Tistrella mobilis: one gene and its partners. The protein of the gene in region 1 interacts with the protein of each later gene in a pairwise test. Links are inferred from orthologs where the notes say so. Each region holds a gene or a part of one and is shown in the gene's direction. Other genes may lie near its edges.

What was found.
Region 2: the proteins of rho (region 1) and nusG interact in binary tests that used the Escherichia coli proteins (3 or more experiments, as listed by UniProt). The link is inferred for Tistrella mobilis from one-to-one orthologs.
Region 3: the proteins of rho (region 1) and hfq interact in binary tests that used the Escherichia coli proteins (3 or more experiments, as listed by UniProt). The link is inferred for Tistrella mobilis from one-to-one orthologs.

Annotation. Positions count from the first base shown.
Region 1 is NZ_CP121017.1:4,739,018-4,742,166, forward strand. The notes cover bases 154-3,149. They hold rho (transcription termination factor Rho), read left to right. Parts: upstream 154-1,019; coding sequence 1,020-2,279; downstream 2,280-3,149. Other genes in these bases: hemJ (protoporphyrinogen oxidase HemJ), read left to right, coding at 154-335; P7L68_RS27020 (hypothetical protein), read right to left, coding at 632-790; P7L68_RS27030 (quinone oxidoreductase), read right to left, coding at 2,398-3,149. Also shown: more of hemJ, read left to right, coding at 1-153. UniProt on the Escherichia coli protein: Facilitates transcription termination by a mechanism that involves Rho binding to the nascent RNA, activation of Rho's RNA-dependent ATPase activity, and release of the mRNA from the DNA template.
Region 2 is NZ_CP121017.1:628,303-631,335, forward strand. Bases 111-2,990 are described here. They hold nusG (transcription termination/antitermination protein NusG), read left to right. Parts: upstream 111-1,223; coding sequence 1,224-1,757; downstream 1,758-2,990. Other genes in these bases: tuf (elongation factor Tu), read left to right, coding at 111-507; secE (preprotein translocase subunit SecE), read left to right, coding at 1,005-1,202; rplK (50S ribosomal protein L11), read left to right, coding at 1,947-2,375; rplA (50S ribosomal protein L1), read left to right, coding at 2,380-2,990. In the rest of the region: more of tuf, read left to right, coding at 1-110; more of rplA, read left to right, coding at 2,991-3,033. UniProt on the Escherichia coli protein: Part of the processive rRNA transcription and antitermination complex (rrnTAC). The complex forms an RNA-chaperone ring around the RNA exit tunnel of RNA polymerase (RNAP).
Region 3 is NZ_CP121017.1:2,334,966-2,337,856, reverse strand. The notes cover bases 46-2,783. They hold hfq (RNA chaperone Hfq), read left to right. Parts: upstream 46-1,148; coding sequence 1,149-1,418; downstream 1,419-2,783. Other genes in these bases: hflX (GTPase HflX), read left to right, coding at 1,604-2,783; P7L68_RS16380 (HAD family hydrolase), read left to right, coding at 259-975; trkA (Trk system potassium transporter TrkA), read left to right, coding at 46-214. In the rest of the region: more of trkA, read left to right, coding at 1-45; more of hflX, read left to right, coding at 2,784-2,891. UniProt on the Escherichia coli protein: RNA chaperone that binds small regulatory RNA (sRNAs) and mRNAs to facilitate mRNA translational regulation in response to envelope stress, environmental stress and changes in metabolite concentrations.

The DNA of each region.
Region 1 (3,149 bases):
CCGATGCCGCACCAGGCTCCGAGCTGTCCGAGCGTTTCAAGGTGATGGAGCGCCGGTTGCTGAAGGCGATCATCAATCCGGCGATGGTCGCCACCTGGCTGTTCGGCATCCTGATCCTGACCACCGGGGCGGTGTCGCTGTCCGAAGGCTGGCTGCATGCCAAGATCGCCCTGGTGCTGATTATGTCGGGCATGCATGGCGCGTTCAGCGCCTGGCGCCGGGCCTTTGCCGAGGATCGCAACCGCCATTCCACGCGCTTCTATCGCTGGATGAACGAAGTGCCGACGGTGCTGATGATCGGCATCGTGATCCTGGTGATCGTGAAGCCGTTCTGATCCGGCCCAACCGGCGGCACCCGCCCCGATCGCGGGGGAAGAGGGCGTGACAATTGCACGATTTCGCCGGAAATCGACCAAGGTCGTATCGTTTTCCGGCGTATCGGGTTTGACAGCGGCCATGCGACGCGCTAACTGATTAGGCATCGGCACGGTTGACGTGTCGGTGAAGCCGGTAGCGCGACGTTCGTCCCATGCCTGCGGCATGCCGGGACGGAACGGACAGACGAACGTCGCCGGGCGACATGCTTCACCCGTTACCACCCGCGCCGCCACATTGGCCGGGCGGTGGGTCTTCAGGGATCGCAGTCGCGGGTACCGGTGCGGGTCGCCAGGCTGTCAACGCCGACGCGGTCTTTCAGTCCTCTCCTCGTCGATCGAACCCCTTCAGGACCACATCCCTTTCCGGAACCGAGCCGGGCCGTTACCGGTTCGTGATCGACGTCGGTGATCATCGACGTCTCCGCACACATGGCTTGTGTCCGGCCGGCGCCCTGCCGGCCTGTTCTGGATGGCCGGTCAATCCCGGGTGGTTCGATACGACCATTCGATACACAACGTGCTGCCCGTCTGCCGGGCCCGCGCAAAACAGGTGAGCCAGGCTTTGACCCGGCTTCGTCGTTGAACGGGATCCTGCCATTCCGGCGTTCCCCGTCCGTCGACCCCCGATCGGAAATCCATCGCATGAACCTTCAGGAACTGAAGACGAAAACCCCGGCGGAGCTGCTCCAGTACGCCGAGACCCTGGGCGTCGAGAACGCCGGCACGCTGCGCAAGCAGGATCTGCTGTTTGCGATCCTGAAGCAGTCGGCCGAACAGAATGTCGCCATCCATGGCGGCGGCGTGCTCGAAGTGCTCCAGGATGGTTTCGGCTTCCTGCGGGCGCCCGAGAGCAACTATCTGGCGGGGCCGGACGACATTTATGTCAGCCCCCAGCAGATCCGCCGTTTCGGCCTGAAGACCGGTGATACCGTCGACGGTCAGATCCGGGCCCCCAAAGAGGGCGAGCGCTATTTCGCGCTGCTCAAGGTCAACAGCATCAATTTCGACGTGCCGGACAATGCCCGGCACAAGGTCAATTTCGATGATCTGACGCCGCTCTATCCCAATCAGCGGCTGAATCTGGAACTCTCGGACCCGTCGAAGAAGACCACCACCGCCAGCCGGGTGATCGATCTGGTGGCGCCTTTCGGCAAGGGCCAGCGCGCGCTGATCGTGGCGCCGCCGCGTACCGGTAAGACGGTTCTGCTTCAGAACATCGCCCATGCGATCGCCACCAACCACCCCGAGTGCTATCTGATCGTCCTGCTGATCGACGAGCGCCCGGAAGAGGTCACCGACATGATCCGGTCGGTGAAGGGGGAGGTGATCAGCTCGACCTTCGACGAGCCGGCCTCGCGTCATGTCCAGGTCGCCGAGATGGTGATCGAGAAGGCCAAGCGTCTGGTCGAGCACAAGCGCGATGTCGTCATCCTGCTCGACTCGGTCACCCGCCTTGCACGCGCCTACAACACCGTGGTGCCGTCGTCGGGTAAGGTGCTGACCGGCGGTGTCGATGCCAATGCCCTGCAGCGCCCGAAGCGCTTCTTCGGTGCCGCCCGCAACATCGAAGAGGGCGGGTCGCTGACCATCATCGCCACCGCGCTGATCGATACCGGTTCGCGCATGGACGAGGTGATCTTCGAAGAGTTCAAGGGCACCGGCAATTCCGAGCTGATCCTGGACCGCAAGCTGGCCGACAAGCGTACCTTCCCGGCGATCGATATCGGCAAGTCGGGTACCCGCAAAGAAGAGCTGCTGGTCGATCGCGGCACGCTGTCGAAGATGTGGGTGCTGCGCCGCGTGCTCATGCCCATGGGCACGATCGATGCCATGGACTTCCTGCTCGACAAGCTCAAGCACACCAAGAGCAATGCCGATTTCTTCGATTCCATGAACAGCTGACCGCCGCTGTTCCACGTGGAACGCCGTATGAAAAAGGCCGCCGCCCCAGGGATGGGACGGCGGCCTTTCTCGTCTGTGTTCCACGTGGAACGATATGGTCGCCCGATCCCCGGGGCGCTCAGGGCAGCAGTACGGTGGCGCCCGTGGTGGCGCGGGCCTCCAGATCGCGATGGGCCTGGGCGGCTTCGGCCAGCGGATAGGTACGGGCGGCACCGACCTTGACCTTGCCCGAGCCGACCACGTCGAACAGATCTTTCGCCGTGGCGCGCAGCTCTTCCTTGGTCGAGGTGTAGTGGAAGAGGGAGGGGCGGGTGACATAAAGGCCGCCGCGCTGGTTCAGCACCACCAGATCCACCGGGCCGACGGGGCCGGAGGACTGGCCGAAGCTCACCATATAGCCGCGCGGCTGCAGGCAGTCGAGCGAGGCCATGAAGGTGTCCTTGCCGACCGAGTCATAGACCACCGGCACGCCCTTGCCGCCGGTCAGCTCCTTCACCCGGGCCACCAGATCTTCCTCGCGATAGAGGATCGGGTGGTCGCAGCCATGGGCACGGGCCAGCTCCGCCTTCTCGGGCGAACCGACGGTGCCGATGACGGTGGCGCCCAGCGCCTTGGCCCACTGGCAGGCGATCAGGCCGACACCGCCGGCGGCGGCATGGATCAGGATCGTCTGGCCGGCCTGGACCGGGAAGGTGCGGCGCAGCAGATACTGCGCGGTCATGCCCTTCAGCATCATCGAGGCGGCGGTCTGGTCGTCGATGGCGTCCGGCACCGGCACAACCCGGTCGGCTGGCATCAGCCGCTCTTCCGAATAGCTGCCCATCGGGCCGCTGGCATAGGCGACGCGGTCGCCGGGCTTCAGATCATCGA
Region 2 (3,033 bases), 4.1 Mb from region 1 along the record:
GTTGTGACCGGGCGTATCGAGCGCGGCGTGATCAAGGTCGGCGAGGAAGTGGCGATCGTGGGTCTGCGCGACACCACGAAGACCACGGTGACCGGCGTCGAGATGTTCCGCAAGCTGCTGGATCAGGGCGAGGCCGGCGACAATGTCGGCGTGCTGCTGCGCGGCACGAAGCGCGAGGACGTGGAGCGTGGTCAGGTGCTGGCGAAGCCGGGCACCATCACCCCGCACACCAAGTTCGCCGCCGAGGCGTATATCCTGACCAAGGAAGAGGGCGGCCGTCACACCCCCTTCTTCACCAACTATCGTCCGCAGTTCTACTTCCGGACCACGGACGTGACCGGTGTCATCACCCTGCCGGAAGGCACGGAGATGGTCATGCCGGGTGACAACGTGTCGGTCACCGTCGAGCTGATCTCGCCGATCGCCATGGACGAAGGCCTGCGCTTCGCGATCCGCGAAGGCGGCCGTACCGTCGGCGCCGGCGTCGTCGCCAAGGTCGTGGCCTGACCTTCCTCCGAAGGCTGCCGGAACCCTGGTTCCGGCAGCCTTCGGACCCGCTTTGCGGCCCCTGCCGGACCCCCGTCCGGCAGGGGCCGCGGCGTTTTCTCCGCGGTGCCGGGTGGTGCGGTGGAGGCTTCGCCAAGAACTGCGCGCAGGGCGTCGAAAGTGTCTCGACAAGTCGGACATGACGCGCTAGAAGGATGGCCCGTCCGCACCTGCGGGCGACGGCGATCCTTGTCTGCCGAACCGGGCCTTCTGCGATACGCATCGTGTGAAAGCTTTGAGGAAGGTGGGCCGTGATCTTTGAAGGGCACGTCGCATCGGCCGGTCCGGTGTGTCGTGCGGCGGTGGAGGAGTGTAGCTCAATGGTAGAGCACCGGTCTCCAAAACCGGGGGCTGGGGGTTCGAGTCCCTCCACTCCTGCCAACCTCTCCGCCGCGCGTTCGTGACCCCGACCCAGAGCCGCCCGGGCTGACCGGCGGCAGATCCGGAACAGAGTAGCCATGGCCAAGACTTCCCCCGGCGAGTTCGTGCGGCAGGTTCGTCAGGAGGCGCGCCGCGTCACCTGGCCGACCCGCAAGGAAACGCTGATCACCACCGCCACCGTGTTCGTGATGGCGTTCGTTGCGGCGATCTTCTTCTTCGTCGCCGACCAGGTGATCGCCTGGGGCGTTCGGCTGATCCTCGGCCTCGGCGCCTGACCTGAACGAGGAGCCGGCACCATGATCAGCAACTGGTACATCATCCACGTTTACTCGGGCTTCGAGAAGAAGGTGGCGCAGTCGATCCGCGAACAGGCCGCCCGCAAGGGCATGGAAGGCCTGATCGAAGAGGTCCTGGTGCCGTCCGAAGACGTGGTCGAGGTCCGGCGCGGCGTGAAGGTGAACACCGAGCGCAAGTTCTTCCCCGGCTATGTGCTGGTGAAGATGCAGCTGACCGACGACACCTGGCATCTGGTCAAGGACACGCCGAAGGTCACCGGCTTCCTGGGCGGCGGCGGGTCGCGCCCCGTGCCGATCACCCAGGCCGAAGCCGATCGGATCATCAATCAGGTGAAGGAAGGCGTCGAGCGCCCCAAGCCGTCGATCAGCTTCGAGATCGGCGAGCAGGTGCGTGTGGCCGACGGTCCGTTCACCTCGTTCAACGGTGTGGTCGAGGATGTCGACGACGAGCGGGCCCGCCTGAAGGTGGCCGTTTCGATCTTCGGCCGCTCGACCCCGGTCGAACTGGAATTCTCTCAGGTCGAGAAGGTCTGAGACATCAAGGCTTCGGGCGAAGCCGGCCTCATCAGGGGCCGGCTTCGCCCGCATCCGTTCCGGCATCCGCCGGGCGGATGCAGCCCGCAGATCCGGCGCCGGTGACGGCACGGAGGCCTGCGGGTGGTGCCGGCGGGAGGCCTGGCCAGGGCCGTCACCGCCGCCCCGTCTGAATGGAAGGGTCTGAACATGGCAAAGAAGATTACCGGCTATATCCGGCTTCAGGTGCCGGCCGGTAAGGCGAACCCGTCGCCGCCGATCGGTCCCGCGCTCGGTCAGCGCGGCCTGAACATCATGGAGTTCTGCAAGTCGTTCAACGCGCAGACCCAGGGTATGGAACCCGGCATGCCGATCCCGGTGGTCATCACGGCCTACCAGGACCGCAGCTTCACCTTCATCATGAAGAAGCCGCCGGTCTCCTACTACATCAAGAAGGCCGCCGGCATCTCCAAGGGCGGTGCCACCCCCGGCAAGGCCCAGGCCGGTTCCATCACCCTTGAGCAGATCGCCAAGATCGCCGAGGACAAGATGGTCGATCTGAACGCGAACGACCTGGACGGCGCGATTCAGATGGTGAAGGGCTCGGCCCGGTCCATGGGCCTCGTGGTGGTGGAGTAATCGGATGGCGTTCCACGGCAAGCGACTGAAGCAGGCCCGCGCGACCGTCGATCGCGAAAAGCTCTACGGCCTTGACGAGGCGGTGGCGCTGGTGAAGGCCAATGCCGGCGCGAAGTTCGACGAGACCGTCGAAATCTCGGTCGGCCTGGGTGTCGATCCGCGTCATGCCGACCAGATGGTCCGTGGCGTGGTGCAGCTGCCCAACGGCACCGGCAAGAGCGTGCGCGTGGCGGTCTTCGCCCGCGGCGACAAGGCCGAAGAGGCCCGTGCGGCCGGCGCCGAAGTGGTGGGTGCGGAAGATCTGGCCGAAGAGATCCTCGGCGGCAAGATCGATTTCGAGCGCGCCATCGCGACCCCGGACCTCATGCCGGTGGTGGGTCGTCTGGGCCGCGTGCTCGGCCCCCGCGGCCTGATGCCGAACCCGAAGCTCGGCACCGTCACCCCGAACGTCGCCGATGCGGTCAAGGCCGCCAAGGCCGGCCAGGTTGAGTTCCGCGTCGAAAAGGCCGGCATCATCCATGGTGGCGTCGGCAAGGCGAGCTTCTCGGAGACCGCCCTGATCGAGAACATCCGCGCCTTCGTGGATGCGCTGGTCAAGGCGAAGCCGTCGGGTGCCAAGGGCACCTACCTGAAGAAGCTGGCGCTCAGCTCGACCATG
Region 3 (2,891 bases), 2.4 Mb from region 1 along the record:
TGCGCTGGAAACGTCGCCCCTGGTCGGTCGACCGCTCAGGGAAACCGGCCTGCCGCAAGGCGTTATCATTGGCGCGGTGGTCCGCGAGGGCAGGGTGATTGCCCCCGATGGCGACACGGTGATCAAGGCTCGGGACCGGATCGTGCTCTTTGCGCTGGCCGACAGCATCCGCAAAGTCGAGAAGCTGTTCTCCGTCCGCCTCGAATTCTTCTGATCCATCCCCGTTTGAACCGCCCCGACCCGGAGCCTCGCCCTCGTATGACCATGACTGCGCCTGTGACCGGGATCGACGATGCCGAGGCCTTTGCCCGGCTCGGCCGTCCCAATGCCGTGCTGTTCGACTGGGATCATACCCTGGTCGATGCCTGGGGGGCGATTCTCGCCGCCTATAACGATGTCATGATCGCCTATGACAAGCCGCCGGCCCTGACACCGGAAGAGGGGCGGCTGCGCATCCGGCGCTCGATGCGCGATACCTTTCCCGAAATCTTCGGAGACCGCTGGCAGGAGGCGGCGCTGCGTTTCAAGGCAGCCTACGCCAAGCGGCATCTCGAAACCGTGGCGGCCATGGATGGCGCCGCAGACCTGCTCGACCTGCTGGCGGGGCAGGGAATCCCGCTCGGTGTGGTCAGCAACAAGCAGGGGCCTTTTCTGCGCGCGGAGGTGGCGCATCTGGGCTGGGGGGATCGGTTCGGGGCCTTGCTGGGGGCCGGTGATGCCGCCCGTGACAAACCGGATGCGGCACCGGTCATTGAGGCCTTGGCATCGGTCGGTCGTGAAGCCGGTCCGAATGTCTGGTTTGTCGGCGATGCGCTGGTCGACATGGACTGCGCCCGGGCGGCCGGCTGCACCGGTATCCTCCTGGTCCATGACGGCACCAGCCTGGACGAGGGTGTGCTTACGCGCGCAGATCTCCGGGTTGTCGATTGCCGCCACCTGCACGACCTTGTAACTTCGGCGATGGGTCTTACCTGATCGGGCGGTCCGATATGGTATGGCTCCGGGCCGGCGTGTGATGGCACGCGGTACCCGGGCGGGGGACGCCCGGCAACCGGCTCGACAAAGATCCCGGCTAAGACCCGAAAAGCGGTCGCGGCGGCCGGGAGACAGACCAAAATCGCCGCATGATAACAAGAAGGGGTGCCTCCATGGCGTCTGAAAAGAACCAGAACCTCCAGGATGTGTTTCTGAACTACATCCGGAAGAACAAGACCCCGGTGACCGTATTCCTGGTCAACGGTGTCAAGCTTCAAGGTGTCGTGACCTGGTTCGACAACTTCTCCGTGCTGCTGCGGAGGGACGGGCACAGTCAGCTCGTGTACAAGCATGCCATCTCGACCGTCATGCCGACGGTGCCGGTCCAGCTGTTCGATGCCCAGGCTCAGGGCGATCGCGACAAGGATCACGGCGACCATTGATGGTCGAGACGGACGGGGAACACGTGCTCTGCCCGCGCGGTTCCCCTGTCCGGCAGGGTTCCCGACCAGGCCGCCGCGGTTGCGCGTGCGGCCTGTCATCGCCTTCTGGGGGCGGGGTGGCGACCGCCGGCGACATCATGTCGCAACCTTTCCTGTCCTTTGCGCCCGGCGCATGAAGGAGCGGTTTGTCCGACGATAAGATCATTTTCCGGCCCGACGGCGATCTGCCGGCCCGGGCCCTGGTTTTGCAGCCCGACGTCAAGGAGCAGCGGCGCGGTGCGCCGGCCCCGGTCGAGGATGATCCCGAAGCGGTCCGCAGCATCCGTGCGCGGCTGGAGGAAGGGGTTGCACTGACCGGCGCGCTCGGCCTGGATGTGGCCGAGGGGCTGGTGGTGCCGGTTGCGCGCATGCGGCCTTCCACCCTGCTGGGGTCGGGCAAGGTTGAGGAGATCAAGGCCAGGCTCGAAGCCGCACCGGTCGATCTGGTGGTGATGAACCGGCCGCTGACGCCCATCCAGCAGCGCAATCTGGAGAAGGCCTGGAACGTCAAGGTCATCGACCGGATCTGGCTGATTCTGGAAATTTTCGCCGACCGTGCCCGTACCCGTGAGGGGCGGCTGCAGGTCGAGCTTGCCCGCCTGGGTTATCAGCGCAGCCGTCTGGTCCGCAGCTGGACCCATCTGGAGCGGCAGCGCGGTGGCCGCGGCTTCCTCGCCGGCCCTGGTGAGACCCAGATCGAAACCGACCGCCGGATCATCGACGACAAGATGGCCAAGCTGAAGCTTCAGCTCGCCGAAGTCGTCCGCACCCGGGAACTGCATCGCAAGAAGCGCCGCGAGGTGCCCTATCCGGTGGTGGCCCTGGTCGGCTATACCAATGCCGGTAAGTCGACGCTGTTCAATCGTGTCACCGGTGCCTCGGTGATGGCGAAAGACATGCTGTTCGCCACGCTGGACCCGACCATGCGGGCGCTCGATCTGCCCTCCGGCCGGCGGGTGATCCTGTCCGACACCGTGGGTTTCGTCTCCGAGCTGCCGACCGGCCTGATCGCCGCTTTCCGGGCGACGCTTGAAGAGGTGCGCGAGGCGGCGTTGATCATTCATGTCCGCGACATCGCCGATCCCGATACCGGTGCACAGCGGCGCGACGTACTCCATGTGCTGGGCGAACTGGGCATGGGGCATCGCCTTGCCGATGACGTGCTCGAATTCCGCAACAAACTCGACATGCTGGAAGGCGAGGCGCGGGAGCGGGTGCTGAACGAGGCGTCGCGCGCAGAAGATGCCGTTGCGGGCTCGGCCCTCTCCGGCGAGGGGCTCGACCGGTTGTTCGCCGCAATCGACGCCCGGCTCGCGGTCGGTGACGAGCTTGCCCATTTCGACGTGCCGCATTCGGACGGCCAGGCCCTGGCCTGGCTTTATGCCCATGGCGAGATTGCGGAGCGGGAAGACGACGAAGCGGTCGCCCATGTCG